Methanococcoides sp. AM1: one gene and its partner. The protein of the gene in region 1 binds, or shares a complex with, the protein of each later gene. Links are inferred from orthologs where the notes say so. Each region holds a gene or a part of one and is shown on either strand. Other genes may lie near its edges. The genes, in order: E7X57_RS00940 and E7X57_RS04775.

Region 1 (9,241 bases):
ACTTCATAAGATCATCCTTGGTAAACCCCGGGCCTGCAACAACAACCGACTCGGTTCCGCACATGGCATGACCTAACTGTTCGAGGATAGTGCTGAAGAAAACCTCACGAAGCGTTCCTTCGCCTTTCCCGGATGACTGCCGGATGTGGGAATAGACCTCTATACCATAATGACGCACAAAACCAATATCTGCATCCCCTTCTTCAATGGTAACGATAATGACCTTGGGTCTTTTGGATGTAGCTTCTGCTTCGTTCACACGCTCTACCTGATCTTTTTTCCAGTGCTTTATTATAGAGAGGGCAGTTCCCTCCTCAAGATTGAGAGTATGGTGAAAACCAGCATCCATCCCATGCTCAATAAGACCATGGACCCTGAGACGATTGGAGAACTTATGGAACTCAAGGTCATCTACCCTGATACCAAGCCTCACGTTCTTTTTCTCGACCTTCTCCGGCCTGAGCTTATCGCTGGAAGCCTCAGCTTTCCTTTTAGTGAGAGCAAATACAAGGTCGCCTTTCTCGATGATGTATTTCAAATGCCACAGATCATCAAGTGTCTCCGGAGTAAGGGCTATCTCACCTTCCTTATTCCCCCTCTGGTCTCTTTTTGTTACTCTCATGATAATACCCATCAATTTAGACAGTCATATACCCATACATATCAGAAGTTCACTTTTTGATATCAGATTCCCCTGGTGGAAGCATCCTTGCAATACTATCGGGAGATGCTACCTGTTTGACAAATGAAGGATCCTTCAGTTCATCTACATAAATGCGATAGACCTTCTTTGCAATATCATTCTGATTAAACTTACCGGGAACCAGCTCGACCACATATTTGCCGGAGCGTGCGATAGCCGAGACAGGACCTCCTATGACGCGGGTTTCCGCACCAAGCTCCAGGCCAACAGCAATACCTACGGGAACATCCTTGTAGTAATTGCGTTCTCCGCGGATAACAAAGGAACCTTTCCTCAGGTATTCGCCGGATTCCGGGGTCTTGGAGACCTGATCAGGTTTTATCCAGTAACAATCACCGCTGAACTGGCCTGCTTTCCAGATGCTGGAATAGGAAACCACGAATCTTGCAGCTTCCTCAAGGGTCGTTTCCGGGACATACTTCCCCTCGGTCTTGATAATTGTAATAGGTGCGCCGGGTACCTGTGTGTGGAACACGATATCTCGCTTTTCCATATACTTTTTCACAAGCTCCTCATTAGTATCAGCATCCCTTCCACCAACAACAAGGAAGCCGTCGGATGAAAAGAACCACCTGAATCGGTCGTACCAGTGTTTCTTGAGGAAAGCCTTCCTTCTTTTGGATACTTTCTTCTCCCTTTTCTGCATTGCAACCTTCGTATCCTCGATCGCACGCAAAGCACCATCACGCTTTTTGCTTAACTTTTTAGCTTTATCATAATATATCTGAGCATTTTGCGGAACGGTCTTACGAATATTGATACTCGCATTGACACCATCAAGATCAACTACGACAAACCCTTCCGCTGAATCGATACTTATGATCAAGCGTGCTGCGGGCAGTTCATCTTTTGCCTTTTTGAGTATAGAACGGATCTCAGCCCAGGAATAACCTTTATCGCGTGCATTCTCCAGAACAGCAAGCACCTGTTCAATGTTCTGGTAATGCTCATAGACCTTCTCTGCAATGGTAGTGTACTTTTCAGAGTCCTTCTCGAACTTCTTGATAGCTTCCTGCTGCTTACGAAGCCTTCTTTCAAAGACATCGACCTTTTCCTTCTTTTTAGCAACTACTTCCTCGATTACTTCTTCAGATGCTTTTTTACCGAAGAATTCGTCAAGAGCCTGATTGAAGGACGGGTAAAATTCCTTCTCCGCTTCAGAATACTGTTCAAGTTCCAGAGGTATGACATCAATTGCTTCCAGTTCGCCTTTAACGTCCTTTTTGACGATACAGGGCTTTAGCTTGCGCTCCACGATCGGGGAAAACACGATCTTTACAGCTTCACAAAGTGCCTTTATATCATCGGACGTAGCATCCTTTGCTGCTGTTTTCTTATCAACACCTGCTCTCAGGCAGACTTCCTCTGCAAGAACACCGCCGAGATTGTAACTGGTTGCTATGGTCCTGACAACATCCGCAGTGGAAGAGGCAAACAGATCAGCCATGCCATCCTCTTCAACATCAAGCGGACTTAGCTGTGCTTCAGGGTATTCATATATCTCACCACTGCGAACCCTGCGCCCCCTGAAGGTCACGGGATTCATCGGGAGAATGATCTTTCGGTCACTGTCAAGAAGAACGATATTGCCTCTTGAGAACAATTCACATACAAGTATTGTCTCAATACCACCACGGATCACACCGATCTCAATGATCCTGTCAAAGTCATACTGATCAACAGAAGTTATTCTGCCACCCGTTATATGCTTCCTCAACAGCATAGGGAATGCATGGGGTAACTTTGGGCTTGGACGCAAATACTTGCTCATGTGTGCTCTCTTGCCGGCCTGTATCACCAGATTGTCACGTCCTTTTCCGAATATGAAAAGATTTATCCTGATCTCACCCGGAACTGGCTGGTACACCTTAGCGATCTTTGCATCGATCAGAGAGCCTTCAACATCGACGTTACCAAGTTCGGATACAAGAGCAGCAACATCTGCACTCGTCATCTCCTGCTTCATAGATGCTTATAGAGTTCGACCTGACTTAAGGTTTATCCATATTGGAAGTAACTGACAACAACAAATCGAAGTAATAAAGAAATAGGATTAACACATCAATTAGTTAGAGTCTTAAGCAGACAATATCAGCAGGAAACAAGAAATGAACTTTAAGACAAAGTATTTCCTCAAATCGAAATTCCAGGAGTATTACAAGACAGCGGAGATACATATCCCTTCCAGGCTGGAAGCTCGCGAATGGGGATTCATCTCTTTTGACGAGATGCCGGAAACCGTGATGAGAAGACACAAATCATTTGGATCACGCGGAGAGGTTGAGGAATATCTCGCAGGCATGGCACCTGCACACGCATACCATTCTGTTGCATACTATACTTATCCCAGTGCACCCACTATGAAAGAGAAACAATGGCAGGAAGCCGACCTCATCTTTGACCTTGATGCGGATCACATACCCGGTGCACCCAACTCATATTCAGAAATGCTTGATCATGTCAAAAAGGAGACATTAAAGCTATATGACCTGCTGATAAATGATTTCGGTTTTAATGAAGATGATATAAGGGCGGTATTTTCGGGTGGCAGAGGATACCATTTCCACATAAGTGACCCGCGTGTTCGCTCCCTTGGAAGCGCAGAAAGAAGGGAGATCGTGGATTATATCAGTGGAAGGGGGCTAAATGTTGAGAAGATCTTCTACAAGAAAGCGGTCAGTGGTGATGCAGGTAGTGAGAATGCCAGAATGAACATGCTTTCCCCCGAGACTGAAGGAGGCTGGGGAGGAAGGATCAACAGATACCTTGTATCCTACCTCACCGATCTTGCAAGTAAGGAAGATGCAGAAGAGCTCTTCATCGGTTTCAAGGGCATCGGCAAAAAGACCGCACAAAAGATGATAGATATATTAAGGGATGAAACGCAGGTCGAGTTGCTACGCAAAGGAAACATGGAGGCTCTTTCAAAGGTCAATAAGGATATTATACAGACCCTCGCGTTGCAGGCAGTGAATGACATGTCAGCAAGCGTGGATGAACCTGTGACCGGGGACATAAAGAGACTTATACGCCTGGGAGGTTCACTTCATGGAAAATCAGGAATGCGTGTTACGACACTGTCCATTTCAGAACTTGAGAAGTTTGAACCATTGACCGATGCTGTCGTGTTCTCAGACAAGCCGGTAAAATTAAAAGTGATAAGACCTTTTGCAGTACAAATGAAAGGTAATGACCTCTACGTAGAGGAAGGTACACAGGAATTACCTGAATACGCAGCCGTGTATCTTATGTGCAGAGGTGCAGCAGAATATGGATCGTAATGAGCTCAAAAGCATACTCCGGGAAGAGAACAGTTCGGCTTTAAGGTCGTTGCCGAATGGGTTCTACCGTCTTGTGGATGATTATATCCATGAGCTTGAAGAAGAGATCCGAAAGATCAACAATCCACGCTCTGCTGAATCGAAGATACTCGAGGATGAGCTCCAGAGTGCCATCAATGATGTGGAAACCATATTCATTCGACGAGTACGAAAGGTCACTTCAAGAGCAACATCCAATGCATTCTCAAGCAGCTCACCAAGACAGGACCTTGACAAACTTCTGCCTGCAGAACAGGCGGTATATGAAGCAACGCTTTCGGCAATACAGGTAGCAAGGAACGGTTTGCTCGAACCGATACTTGATCCGTCCTCATCAATAACCCCTGCAAAGGCTCAGGAAGATACAGAACCGGAAGTATCCTCACAAAAAGTCACAGGTGAACCAACTGCCACAGGATCGGTACAAGGAGCATCAGCATCGGCAATTGATACCAATGATGGGGTTAGGGACAAGGTAGAAATAGCCAAAAGGAATATAAATGAAGAATACTTTGTTGTCCGAATATTGAAAGACCTACCGACATTCAATGCCGTAGATAAGCGAAATTATACTACCCATGCAGAAGATGTCGTTGTTTTACCCGCAATGAACGCAAATGTTCTGGTAAAACGAGGTGCTGCTCATCTTATCACAAAATAAAACATTCAACTTGATAAAAGGTGTAAATAATGAAAATTCCAAAGAGGTTCAGAACATATTGCCCATCCTGCAAAAAACATACTGAACACATTGCAGAGAGAGTAAAGAAAGGCAAGGCATCAGCTATGACACATATTGCCAGACAGAAGAAGAGGCAATCAGGCATCGGAAACAGTGGTAAATTCTCAAAGGTTCCTGGAGGAGACAAACCAACCAAGAGAGTACAGCTCAAATACCGCTGCGCCGAGTGCAACAAGTCACACCAGAGGCCATGCTTCAGAGCAAAGAAATTCGAGTTTAAGGAATGATAATAATGACACAACCAAAAAGCAGATTCTTACGCGTAAAATGCAACGACTGCTCCAACGAGCAGGTTATCTTCGGTAGTGCAAGCCGCAAGGTCACATGCCTCGTATGCGGAAGAACACTCGCAGAATCCACCGGCGGAAAGTCAACAATTACAACACATATCCTGGAAGTCCTTGAGTAAAGTGGTGTAGAATGGATAATAATAGCTGGCCTGAAAGCGGCGACTTTGTAGTTTGTACTGTAAAGAACGTAGTCGACTTTGGGGCCTATACCACCCTTGAGGAATACGGGGGTAAGGAAGGATTTATCCATATCTCCGAGATCAAGGCCGGATGGGTCAAGTATGTCCGTGATTACGTAAGGGAAGGTCAGAAGATCGTCTGCAAAGTGCTGGACGTAGACCCGAACCGACGTCACATTGACCTCTCCTTAAAGGATGTCAACGAACACCAGAAACGTGCGAAGATCCAGGACTGGAAGAACGAACAGAAAGCTGAAAAATGGCTCCAGTTCGTAGCTGAGGACACCAAGACAAGCACAGAAAAGATGGACGAGATAAAGTCCATTTTCATGGAAGAGTTCGGAAGCTGCTACACTGGCTTTGAAGAAGCTGCCATCAACGGAAAGGAAGCATTCGAAGGCATGGCCATCACCAAGAAACTGGCCGCAAAAATAGCAGACATCGCTCAGGAAAATATTAAACTTCCATTCGTAGACATCGCAGGATACGTGGACCTTACCTCCAATAGCCCTGACGGGATCGATATTATCAAGAAATCCCTCAAAGCAGCTACCAAGATCAAGAAAGATGATGATGTCAGGATAGACGTCACATACACAGGCGCACCGAGATACCGGATAAAGATAATCGCACCTGACTACAAGACCGCAGAAGCTGTTTTGAAGAAAGCTGCTGAGAAAGCCATTGACTATATCGAAAAGAAGGAAGGAAAAGGAATTTTCCACCGACATATCGAATCAACAAAGGCGTGATGTTCCATTGGGAAACAAGATCCGAAAATGTGTTCAATGCAATGTTTACACATTGAAAGAGAACTGTCCGGAGTGTGGAGAACCATCCAGGAATCCACTTCCGGCACGATTTTCCCCGCTTGATCCCTATGGCAAATACCGCCGAATCTCTAAAAGGAGGGAGACGGAACATGCGTGAAACAACTGTGATCCGCCTTAAGGACGATATCCAGCTAAACGACCCCATACTACTTGTTGGCCTTCCGGGAGTCGGGCATGTTGGAAAGCTTGTTGTCGATCACCTGATCGAAAAGCTTGAAGCAGAAAAAGTATTTGAGATATATTCCCCTCATTTTCCACCACAGGTAATGGTAAGCGAGGAAAGTACCGTCAAACTTGTCAATAACGAAGTTTACATCTGCAAGACTGACGAAAGAGACCTCGTACTTCTGGGTGGAGACCATCAGAGTACAACTACAGATGGTCATTATGAACTTGGAGGCATCTATATCGAACTTGCTGCCGAACTGGGAGTATCAAAGATATTCACTCTTGGAGGATACCCAACCGGCAAGCTGGAGCACACCGACGAAGTAATGGGTGCTGCCAACGATGCAGAGCTTATCGAGGAACTGAAGGAATTTGGTGTTACTTTCAAGCCTAACGAACCCGGAGGAGGTATCGTAGGTGCATCAGGTCTTTTGCTCGGACTTAGTAAGTTCAAGGACATTAAAGCTGCATGTTTGATGGGATTGACCTCAGGATACCTGGTTGACCCGAAAAGTGCACAATCACTCTTGGCTATCTTAAGCAAGCTCCTGAACATCGAGGTCGAAGTAGATGAACTCGAAGAGCGTGCAAAGGACATGGAGAAGATCGTTGCTAACCTCATGGAAGCAAAGCAGCAGCAACAGGGCGTATTGAGAGATACGGCCGTTGAAGAAGACCTGAGATACATCGGTTAAGGTGGGAACATGCAGATCAATGCTGATCTCCACCTCCATTCTAAATATTCCATGGCGTGCTCCAATAAGATGGAGCTGCCGACAATTGCTGTAGAGGCGAAGAAAAAAGGCATCGACCTTGTGGCTACAGGCGACTGTATCCACCCGAAATGGCTCGATGAAATTAAAAATGCCGCTACGGATGATGAGACAATTCTCATCAATGAAACTTATTTTATTCCTACCACAGAGATCGAGGATAAGAACCGCGTCCACCATCTCCTGATCCTGCCATCCATCTCAAAGGCCGAAGAGCTGGCAGAGACCATGTCAAGATATGCCGACCTGGCAGTTGATGGCAGACCCACGGTAAAACTCGACGGCAGTGAGATAGCACAGATAGCAAAGGACATCGGTGCACTGATCGGACCCTGCCATGCATTCACCCCCTGGACAGCCCTGTATGCATACCATGACTCACTCAAAAGCTGCTACGGTGATCTGACAGACTATATCTCATTCGTAGAGCTGGGACTAAGTGCTGATACTGATTACGCAGACCGCATCAGCGAACTTCACAGGCTCACCTTCCTGACAAACTCCGATGCACACTCCCCCTGGTCCAACAAGCTCGCACGCGAGTTCACCCGATTTGAAGTTCCATCCATTGATTTCGAAGGACTGGAAAAGGCCATCCTGCGCAAGGAAGGCTACAAGGCCACCCTGAACGTAGGGTTCTTCCCGGAAGAGGGAAAGTACAACGAGTCCGCATGCATCAAGTGCTTCACCCACTACACCCTCGAGGAATGCATACAGCAGAACTGGCGGTGCCCTCAATGCAGGGGACTGGTCAAGAAAGGCGTGCAGGACAGGGTGAACGAGCTTGCGGACCTGCCAACCCCGGTACACCCCGACCATCGCCCGGATTACCTCCATCTCGCACCTCTTGCAGAGATCATCATGATGGCACTGGGACATGCCAGCATTACCACCAAAGGCGTAAGAACAGCATGGGACCTACTAGTAGAAAAGTTCGGCAACGAAGTTGCAGTGCTACTGGATGCAAATCCAGACCAGCTTGACATCGTAGATCAACGAATCGTCGATGCCATACTGGCATTCCGAAATGGCGAGGTCATCATCCACCCCGGAGGCGGTGGCCAGTACGGACGGATAGGACTCCCGGACTCAGAGAGCAAGCTAAAGGAAGCTCCAAAGAACAGCAAAAGCCAGAGTTCCCTTTTCGACTTCTAATACACTTTTTCGACACCTATATAACCCATAAACGCCTTCAAAAACAACAATGCCGGGGTGGCAGAGCGGACTAATCCAACGGTGAATTAACAGCCGCGGAGTCTATACGCGGCAGGCTCGAGACCTGTTTCTCCTAACGGAGTGCTTGGGTTCAAATCCCAACCCCGGCGTGCTACTTTTTGGATTCACGCGAGTTATGCATATATTTTTATCACAGCTTCTATGATGTTGTATTATTAATTGTATCAATCAAACTTGTTCCACGATTATATCAATCTGGGGTTTATTGCACTCATATCGTTGATAGTAAAACTGTTATAAAAAAGCAGAAATAATCCAAACTCACGAGTAATGAACACCACCCTCGGATTCTAAAAAAAGAAAAACAGTTTTTAAGATTATGATCTAGGTTGAATTAACCGATCAAAATAAGGTCACTCAACCTTTGTGTACTCAGTCCTATAACATTGTGGGCATGGTGGCAGTTTAGCGTCATCACTTTCCAATACCACTTCCTTTGAACAGGAAGTACATCTGTATGTGCCTTTTCCTGGTTTCTCTCCAGCATTATATATCATATATCCACTCCTAAGGATGCCGATTTAATAAATACGTTAATGTATTTGTATCAGTCCTTATTAATTAATTTGTAACACGCTTATATATATATGTCTAAGTGTTGTGTAAATTCACAAGTCCTTTCTTACCATGAAAATTCAATCAAGCTTTCCATAATGGTTTTTCCATCTGTCAGCCATTTTGATGAACTCCCCGTAGCCCTCTTTCCGGATGAACTCGATAGATTGCCTGCATTTCCCGCGGGAATAGCCCTTCGCATACCATTCCTGAACAATATCACATGATTCCCATTCCGGACAATCGGCACAAGTTTCGTACTTCTTATCCCTGAAACAGCACAGCTTCATCTTGCACTTTGCCCTGTTGATGTCGCGTTCCCCATCCTCATAGCCCAGCTTGCATCCGCGACAGTTCTTGTTCTTGAACTCACGACAGGTCTTGCAATAAGCCCCACAGCAACCGATCTCAATTGTAGACATTGGTATCCCTGTAATAATCT
Region 2 (9,230 bases), on another replicon or contig:
GGGTTCCGAGTATGCTGTACTTATGATGGAGAGATATTTTGAGGAAAAGGCGAAAGGTGCCAGTCCTGAAGAAGCAATGACCGAAGCAGGAGTAAAGATCGGAAAAGCGATAGTCACTTCCGGACTTACGACACTGTTCGGTTTCTGTGCACTGGTAGCTTCCGATTTCAATATGATCAGCGGCTTTGGTATGATCACTGTAATAGATGTAGGGCTTGCCCTATTCGCAACATTTGTGATCTTCCCTCCTGTGATGGTATTGCTCGATAATTTCCGTGAAAAGAGGAAGGCAAAAAAGATAATACTTGATAGATCATTCGAAGATGATGTATCAACGACAAAAATAACAAAATATAGCGCTGACCCGGAGGCTGATGCCTTTTGATGAACTGTAAAAACACACAAAAAAACAGATATGTGAATTCAGCAGTTGTGATGGCTGTTCTGCTGACTGCAGCTCTATTTGCGGTCACGGTCGTATCCCCTGCTGCCGGAGCAAAAGAGTTCATACAGCCCAACTCTGAATTCTCTACCAATTATTATGATGCCTACGGTGAACCGGACCTCTATGCTTCCGTTCTCGGAGACACCGAGTTTGAGAGAGGCGAGACTGCACAGGTCCGCATTGTTCTCTCGAACAGAGGTGTACTGTACGGTTTCAAGGCTAAGACTGATGTGGATACAAATAATGGAGAACATGCACTGTCTTTAAAGGAGATCGAATATGAGTCATTGAGGACTACTGCTTTTGGGGTTAAGGCTGAGATGGTCTCGACCACAGACTATATCGAGGTCGACCCCACCACAAGTGTCCGGACACTTGATAGTCTATACCCCGGAGTGTTGCCGGATGATCCGATGTCGTTTACTATAACTATCTCTGACAATGCTCCTGCAGGAAATTACATGCTTTTGATGCCTGTCAGTTATGAGTTCCAGAGTCAGGTCGAGATGACTGATGGTAGTACTGTAAGGCTTGGGTTGCCTGAGCTTGACCATACCACATTCTACAAGACAAGGAACACTACCCTTCAGATTCCTCTAGTGATCGAACCAGCTGCAAAGTTCGTAGTATCCGAAGTGGATGGTGAGCTTACATCCGGACAGTCAGGTACCATTAATGTTACTTACACAAATGTGGGTGAGGTCGAAGCAGCTGATGCTTTTGCTCGGATTATTGTGATGAAACCGTTGAGTTCTGACAGGTCAGTTGTAAACCTGGGCAATATCGGACCGGGAGAAAGTAAGACCGCATCATTTGATCTTGCTGCGGAGATCTCTGCAGTTGAGAAGAATTACGGAATTGATAGTGAGATCAAGTATTGTGATGAGGACGGTGAAATACAGTTCTCGGACAACATTATTGTCGAGGTCCCTCTTAAGTCAAGAAAGGCAAGTATCAGCATAACGACGCTGGCACTTGCAGGAATACTTCTGATAGGAGCTTACATGGGATACAATACGATACGGAAGATGAACGGCAAAAAGTAATACATTGAAAATTATCAAATTAAAACTATGAAGAGGATTAATTATGTTTAAAATGACAGATTCCAGATACGCTTTGCCAATTATGGCCTCACTTGCTGTATTGTTGCTTTTTGCAGCACCGGTACACGCAGAGTCTACACTTCCATCGAATGGTGAGTTTACGGCAGCTAATGCGGAACTACCTGATTTCTTTAATTTTGGTGAGAACTATTATACCGTATTTGGTGGTCCCGATGTGACTGCGACCCTCATTGGTGATAATGAGTTCGAACGTGGTGATACCGTTACACTGAACCTCGATCTGATGAACAAGGGTCTGATCACAGGTTTCAGGTCGGAGGAAGATGATTTCTACCTTACTCAGCTGGAGCAGAAGTTGCAGAGAACCGAAATGTCCTATGAATCACAGCGAACGACAGCTATCGGTATCGTTGCTATCCTGACCCCTCTTGACCCTGCTATCAAAGTAAAGTCCGGTCCCCAGGAAGCAGGTACTCTTGTATCTGGGCAGAAGACCGAATCTCCTGTCAGGTTCAATGTAGAGATCTCAAAGAATGCGGAGTCGGGTAGCTACCCTATGCGCCTTGATCTCTACTATGGATATCAGAAGAATGTCCAGATAAATGGCGACAATGAGACCGATCTTGGAATTACTAATATGGAGGTCGGACTCTGGTATGATGTAGGTGGGCAGAACACTACCTTTGATATATTTGTGAAGGATGAGGCAAGGTTCGAGGTAACGAATGTATCCGGTGACCTATATCCTGACACCGAAGGTCTGCTATATGTTACCTTTGAGAATGTGGGTGATCTTCCTGCAAAGGATGCGATTGTGAGGATAAGTGCTGCTGATCCGTTCAGTACTACCGATGACCAGGCATTCCTGGGTACACTTGATTCCGGCGAGAGCACTGTTGCAGTGTTCAAACTAAAGGTCGATGATCTTGCAGTACCGAAGGCTTATGCACTGAACAGTGAGATCAAGTATGAGGATACTGACGGGCATGACAGTATCTCGGACACGGTGAAGATCAAGACTGAAATTCTCCCTGCATCTGCAAATGACAGTGGCTCCGGCATGACCGGGATCATTATTGGCGCAGTACTGTTAATAGTGATCGCTGGTGGGGCTTATTTTGTTTATCGCAGCAGGTCTTCAAATAACAGCAACGATGAGTGATCATTTCTCTCATCGTTTTCTTTTTATTGGCAGGATTCGTGTTCTTTATGCTATTCCTGATCTTTTTAGATCCGTACTAACATGGTATGATATTATAATGGTTGAAATCACTTATATATTAGGAATGACATGGTATCACAAACTTCAGAGTAGTTACGTTGAATTCGTATAATTATATTAGATCACACTTTTATTTTAGCCCGATAGGGAGGGAAATCAAAAATTGAGTCAGCCTTGTGTTAATATTGGCATGGTAGGTCATGTCGATCATGGGAAAACGACGCTTGTAAGCGCGTTATCTGGAGTATGGACCGATACTCATAGTGAAGAGTTGAAGCGTGGTATTTCGATCAGGTTAGGGTATGCGGATACTACCTTCAGGAAATGTCCAACTTGCCCCGAACCCCAGTGCTATACTGTAGCCAAGAAATGTGAACACTGTGGTGAAAAGACCGAGGATATGAGGACCGTATCTTTTGTGGATTCCCCTGGTCACGAGACATTGATGGCCACAATGCTTTCAGGTGCTGCTATCATGGATGGTGCTATCCTTGTGATCGCTGCGAACGAGGAATGCCCGCAGCCACAGACAAAAGAGCATCTTATGGCCTTGAATATCATTGGTATCGAGAACATTGTTATCGTCCAGAACAAGATCGACCTTGTTCCAAAGGAGAAGGTCATCGAGCATTATCATCAGATCAAGGAGTTCGTAAAGGGAACAGTCGCTGAGAATGCACCTGTTGTTCCTATCTCTGCACAGCAGAACATCAATATCGATGTGCTGATCGATGCAATGAACGAAATGATCCCAACGCCTGTGCAGAAACTTGACAAGCCTGCACACATGCTTATTGCAAGGTCCTTTGACATCAACAAGCCTGGATCATCTATCGATAAGATCGCAGGTGGGGTCATCGGTGGAACGCTTACAGCTGGTTCTTTGCATCCGGGTGATGAGCTTGAGATCCGTCCGGGACGCAAGGTGGAAAGCGAGAATGCTATTCACTGGGAGCCTATATTTACTACTATCAATATGATCGCTGCAGGAAGCGACAAGGTAGAAGAGGCAACTCCGGGAGGACTGCTTGCATTAGGTACAGGACTTGACCCAAGTATCACAAAGAGTGATTCACTCACAGGTCAGGTTGCAGGTGCACCTGATACATTACCTCCTACCCATGATTCATTCACTCTGGACCTTAAGCTTCTTGAACGTGTGGTTGGTATTTCAGATGATGAACCGATCGAGATCGGTAAGATCAAGACCAGTGAACCACTGATGCTCAATGTTGGAACTGCTACTACTGTTGGTATTGTAACAAGTGCCAGGGAAAATGTTGCTGAGACCAAGCTCAAGAGGCCGGTCTGTGCTGAAGTTGGCTCTATGGTTGCTATCAGCAGGCGTGTTGGTTCCCGTTGGAGGCTAATAGGCGTGGGAGTCATTAAGGCTTGAAGGTTATAATAGATACGAACGGTTTAATGATACCAGTTCAGTTCAAGGTCGATATCTTCACAGAACTAAAACGTCTGGGCTATGATGAGCTCATTGTTCCCCAGGCGGTCATAAATGAGATAAAGATCCTGGTCAAAAGGTATAAGGGTGAGAACAGAACAGCGGCAAAGGTTGCACTATCATTATCAGACAGATGTACCATTGTTGAACGTACAGGAAGTGCTGATGATGTCATCCTTCAGCTGGCTCTTGATACAGGGGCGGCGGTTTTGACCAATGATGTCGGTTTGGTCAAACGTCTGAAGGAAGTGGATGTGACCGTTGTGCGTTTGCGCCAGAAGAGTCGTTTGGATATAACATGATCATCATTTCATATTACAATTATAGTGGCAGTTTAGATTAATGCAGGGCATATTGGAGATCGAGATATGTATAAAAGGATGAAACTTGCGGACACGGTCCGTGTGGCTCCCCGCCTTTTGGGTGAGGATGTTGGGGTCAGTGTGAAGGATGCACTAAAGGAGAAACTTGAGGGCAGGGTCGATAAGACGCTTGGTGCAATTGTTGCGGTCACGGATATTGAAGAAGTTGGAGAAGGTCATATCCTTGTTGGTGACGGAGCGGTCTATTACGACGTTGTTTTCGATGCTATTGTGTTCATCCCACAGCTTCAGGAAGTCATTGAAGGACTTGTAGTCGAGACAGTTGAATTCGGTGCTTTTGTTAGCATAGGTGCCATGGATGGTCTTTTACACGTAAGCCAGGTCACTGACGACTTCATGTCATATGATGGTAAGAACGGCAGGCTACTTAGCAAGAACGGAGATCGTACCCTTTCAGAAGGTGACAAGGTACGTGCTCGTATAGTTGCTGTAAGCACTAACGAAAGAGAGCCAAGGGACAGTAAGATCGGATTGACCATGCGCCAGCATGCTCTTGGAAGGCTGGAATGGCTGGAAGATGCACGCAAGCCAAAATCCGATGAATCTAATGAGTAAACCGGAGTGTATCTATAATGGTAGATCAGGTATGTCGTGAATGTCACAGGTTGGTAACAGGTCAGACCTGTCCTGTCTGTGGTTCAAGCAATTTGAGCGCTGACTGGAGCGGACTTGTTATTATCGTGGATCCTCAGCGATCTAAGATCGCAGAGATGATCGGCGTGACAGTTGCCGACAAATATGCTTTGAAGGTGCGGTAATTTTGGGTTTACAGATCCTTTTACCGGAGAGTCTTCGTCATCTTTTTCGGGAACCTTTTGGTATCCTGTATGAAGGTGCTGGCGGTGATGCCGTCAGAAGCTCGGTAAAGGATCTCGGGAATCCCACAAAACTTATATCTGTGGGTGATGTTACTACTTTCCACTTGCTCGAATCAAACATCATTCCAGATGTACTGATCGTGGACGACAGGACGAAAAGAGCACCGGCTTCCTCACAGGTCGTCGATGGTACGAAACATCAGGGATTTACTGAAATTTCAGTTGATAATCCTGCTGGTGTTATCTCCGAAGAATTGATCTCTGTGATAGGCGATGCAGTAGTGTCCGATCAGAATGTCCGGATATTCGTAAAAGGCGAAGAGGATCTTGCCGCTTTACCTGCGATGATGATGGCACCTATAGGTTCGGTTATCATGTATGGGCAACCGGATAAAGGTGTAATGCTTGTAAGGGTCACAGAATCCAAAAAAGCAGAAATAAAAGATCTATTTGATAAAATTCTTGAAAAACAAGATCATAAAGAACAGTTCAATAATGTGCGGAGGAAATTAAATGGATATTAATATCACAGAAGATAAAAACAACGCACTTCTCAACAGAAGGGAAGTGAAGTTCGATGCTACATTTGAGGGTGCAACACCTTCAAGGATCGATGTAAAGAACAGACTGGCTGCAATGCTTAACGTGCCACTTGAGCTCGTCATTCTCCAGAAGTTCGATAACAGCTACGGTATATCTGCAGCTGAAGGATACGCAAAGATCTACGAAGATGCAGATCGCATGAAGGTTGTAGAGAAGGAATATGTCCTTAAGAGGAACGAACTTCCAGAACCTGAAGTTGTCGAAGACGAAGCATCTGAAGAACCAGCTGAAGAAGCAGACAGTGAGTGATCATAATGGCAGTTAAAGACTACTACAAAGTTACCGGCGATTCCATCGAAAGGCTCAGGCAGTTCTGCCCACGCTGTGGCGATGGTGTATATCTTGCAGACCACAAGGACAGACTTACCTGTGGTAAATGCGGATACACTGAATTCAAGAAATAATTATATTCTAATGCATCGCAACGTATGTTGTGATGCTTCCTTTTTAATTTCAATATATATTATCAAAGCATCCATCTTTAATCTGGATGTGTGTATCAACGCACCATTTTTAATAACTGGTCATCTTCAAGTTTCTTCAAGTCCTTTTTCCACTCTATAATTGTGGAGTGCAAGCTCTATGGTGGCATGGAGGCTGTTTTCTTCGAAAGGCTTGATAATATAGCCATAAGGTTTTGTCCTTTTAGCTCGGGCCAGTATCTTTTCATCGGAATATGCTGTAAGGTAGACTACGGGAACATCGAAAAGCTGTCGGATCTGTTCAGCAGCTTCGACACCATCCATATCTCCTTTTAACATTATGTCCATCAAAACAAGATCCGGAAATGTGATCTCTGCTTTACTGATGGCTTCTTTTCCGGAAGATGCGATGCTGGGGACAAGGTATCCCATATTCTTCAGCATCTTCTTGATACCTAAGGCAACAATTTTTTCATCTTCTACGACCAGGATCTTAGTTTGAGTCATTAATTCCCTCTCATATATCATATTTTTCTTCTGTAAATATTATTGTGAACTTTGTACCAGTCTCTTTATCAAGCGTGATCGTTCCATCGATCTGCTCGACCAGATTCGTCACAAGCTGAAGTCCAAGGGATTCGGTATCTCTGAAGTCAATATCTTCAGGTATTCCACATCCGTTATCGCAGACAGTTAGTGTGAAGTCGTCTCCTGAATGCTTTATGTCTACTGATATAATCCCCTTCTCTCCTTTGTCTTTGAAAGCATACTTCAGTGAGTTTGAAACAAGTTCATTGATAATGATCCCTAGTGGCACTGCTGTATCCATGTTCAGGAAAATATCTTCCACTTTCAGATCAATTTTTATATCCCGGTCCCCGACAACGTATGACTGTGACAGGTAATTAATTAAATTCTTTGTATAGTCTGCAAAGTCAATGCTTTCCATATCCTCTGACTGGTATAGTTTTTCATGAACAAGTGCCATTGTTCTGACCCTGTCCTGACTATCCCTGAAAGCTTCCTTTACCTTTTTATCCTTGAATTTATCAGATTCCAGGTATAGTAATGTGGATATTACCTGCAGGTTATTCTTTATGCGATGATGGATCTCTTTCTTGCGAATATCCTCTATCTTTATAAGAGCCTCTTCAGCACGTTTTCTTTCATCAATGTTTACAATGATCCCTTGCAGGTAGTTCACATTTCCATCTTCATCACGGCGTATGAATGTCCTCTCATCTGCCCAGAGGACAGTACCGTATTTGGTCAGGATCCGATATTCGATGTTGAACTTGCTGTATCCCTCATCACATCTTCTTTGCAGTTCGGCTTCGACTCGTGCAAGGTCCTGTGGGTGGACAATATCTCCATACTTTACTTTACCTGATTCAAAATCTTCAAGTGAGTAACCAAACTGTGAAATGTTCTTGGATACGAACTCAATAGGCCATCCTTTTTCTGGCTTCCATTTGAATACGACAACAGGGCTGTTCTCGATGACATGCTCCATCTCTTCCTTCATCTGATTGGAGTGTTCAAGCTCTTCCGCATACTTTATTAATTCCTGCTTGGCCTTTTTCTGTTCGCTAGTGATCTTATATAGGGCCTGCCTTGTTTCTTCAATACCATCAGTAAGTATCTTGAAGTCGCCTTCCCCTTTGATACTGATCTGGTGTGTAAAATCTTCTCTCTGGAAAGCCATTAGTACTGAATTGGATTCATCAATAATGTTATTGAGCTTTTCAGCAAACCTGTCGAGGGTATCTCCCAGATCTTTGAAGTCACCTTTAAGACCGGGGGCGATACGTGTTTCAAGTTCTCCTTTTGCAAGGCCGTTGGCCACACGCATGGTGTCAGCCATTGGTTTGGTGAAGGCGTCAAGGATCTCGTTCAAACCCAGGGGTATGTCCTTGAAATCGATATCTACTTCGGTATCAGCTCGGGCATATATTTTCCCTCCTACTGCTGCATCGGAAACGTCCTTAAAGCTGGCTACGATAGCATTGATGGGTCTTGTGACAAAGCCTGCAATAAGTGCTGCAAGCCCGGTCATGAAAATGATGGATATGGTGGAGATCACAATGAGGTTGTTACGAAGCTCAACAACACCTGCAAGCATCTCCTCCTTTGGAACTACAAGTATAAATGAAAAATCGCCGGTCTTGATCGGTTCATAGAACATTACTACCTCTTTTCCTGTGGTAGGATCGATAGTATCTATATATCCTCCCTCTCCTACTTTGATGTCATCTGCCATGGTGGTTATTTCCGGGACATCAAAATCATAGAGTGTCTTGTAACCGATCCAGTCCTTCTGTTCGGGTTGTGAGACAAGGATGCCTGTATTTCCTGTCATGAATGCATATCCTGTGTCGAATGCCTTCACTTCACTTACCACTTCATCAAGGTAGGTAAGGGAAACATCCACGCCACCGATGCCGATAAATTTCCCTTCCTTTATTATGGGGGTTACATAACTTACTATGAAGACTCCTTCGTAGAAGTAAGGATCAATGATCTGGTCTTCCTTCAGTATCTTTGGTAACTGGTAGTAATCGGAAGTATCATAATTTAGCAGTGGGTCAAGTTGAAGGTCACCGTTGATCCTGTTCCAATACGGGATGAACCTTCCTGTGGAATCATGCCCCTGTGTATCTACAAAAGTGATGTCATTGCCATCAAAGGCATTTGGTTCATAACAAACATATGTTCCAAGGAGGTCCGGGTTCTCGACTGCTATTTCTTTCAATATTTCATTGACCTCGTCCCTGTCAGCAGTTTCGTATGCAGCCATTGAATTTGCGATCGTCT

The links.
Region 2: the proteins of E7X57_RS00940 (region 1) and E7X57_RS04775 are in contact, whole or in part, in a crystal structure (PDB 3CW2), measured with the Saccharolobus solfataricus proteins. The link is inferred for Methanococcoides sp. AM1 from one-to-one orthologs. Residues at the interface, in WP_009989173.1 of Saccharolobus solfataricus: Val185, Arg186, Thr187, Asn188, Glu189, Pro190, Leu191, Gly192, Val193, Glu194, Ile196, Lys197, Ile200, Ser201, Leu204, Ile217, Lys218, Ile219, Tyr220, Thr221, Ile222, Gly223, Ala224, Pro225, Tyr227; in WP_009988771.1 of Saccharolobus solfataricus: Asp222, Lys225, Pro226, Gly227, Thr228, Gln229, Phe230, Asn231, Leu233, Lys234, Gly235, Leu259, Phe273, Thr274, Lys275, Tyr300, Leu301, Asp302, Pro303, Ser304, Leu305, Lys307.

What each region holds. Positions count from the first base shown.
Region 1 is NZ_CAAGSW010000001.1:188,319-197,559, forward strand. What follows is about bases 4,144-7,085. They hold E7X57_RS00940 (translation initiation factor IF-2 subunit alpha), read left to right. Parts: upstream 4,144-5,185; coding sequence 5,186-5,986; downstream 5,987-7,085. Other genes in these bases: E7X57_RS00925 (hypothetical protein), read left to right, coding at 4,144-4,684; E7X57_RS00930 (50S ribosomal protein L44e), read left to right, coding at 4,714-4,992; E7X57_RS00935 (30S ribosomal protein S27e), read left to right, coding at 4,989-5,174; E7X57_RS00945 (RNA-protein complex protein Nop10), read left to right, coding at 5,994-6,164; E7X57_RS00950 (proteasome assembly chaperone family protein), read left to right, coding at 6,157-6,930. Also shown: E7X57_RS00910 (mRNA surveillance protein pelota), read right to left, coding at 1-622; ribosome rescue protein RqcH, read right to left, coding at 672-2,669; DNA primase catalytic subunit PriS, read left to right, coding at 2,812-3,984; more of E7X57_RS00925, read left to right, coding at 3,974-4,143; more of E7X57_RS00955, read left to right, coding at 7,086-8,163; E7X57_RS12910 (hypothetical protein), read right to left, coding at 8,598-8,741; E7X57_RS00965 (DUF3795 domain-containing protein), read right to left, coding at 8,880-9,221. UniProt on the Methanocaldococcus jannaschii protein: eIF-2 functions in the early steps of protein synthesis by forming a ternary complex with GTP and initiator tRNA.
Region 2 is NZ_CAAGSW010000002.1:428,512-437,741, forward strand. What follows is about bases 2,083-5,013. They hold E7X57_RS04775 (translation initiation factor IF-2 subunit gamma), read left to right. Parts: upstream 2,083-2,897; coding sequence 2,898-4,130; downstream 4,131-5,013. Other genes in these bases: E7X57_RS04770 (COG1361 S-layer family protein), read left to right, coding at 2,083-2,674; E7X57_RS04780 (DNA-binding protein), read left to right, coding at 4,127-4,492; E7X57_RS04785 (DNA-directed RNA polymerase), read left to right, coding at 4,559-5,013. Outside these bases: E7X57_RS04760 (RND family transporter), read left to right, coding at 1-385; E7X57_RS04765 (COG1361 S-layer family protein), read left to right, coding at 418-1,491; more of E7X57_RS04770, read left to right, coding at 1,535-2,082; more of E7X57_RS04785, read left to right, coding at 5,014-5,128; transcription elongation factor subunit Spt4, read left to right, coding at 5,146-5,331; E7X57_RS04795 (GTP-dependent dephospho-CoA kinase family protein), read left to right, coding at 5,334-5,915; E7X57_RS04800 (30S ribosomal protein S24e), read left to right, coding at 5,905-6,243; E7X57_RS04805 (30S ribosomal protein S27ae), read left to right, coding at 6,249-6,398; E7X57_RS04810 (response regulator), read right to left, coding at 6,525-6,923; E7X57_RS04815 (histidine kinase dimerization/phosphoacceptor domain -containing protein), read right to left, coding at 6,934-9,230. UniProt on the Methanocaldococcus jannaschii protein: eIF-2 functions in the early steps of protein synthesis by forming a ternary complex with GTP and initiator tRNA.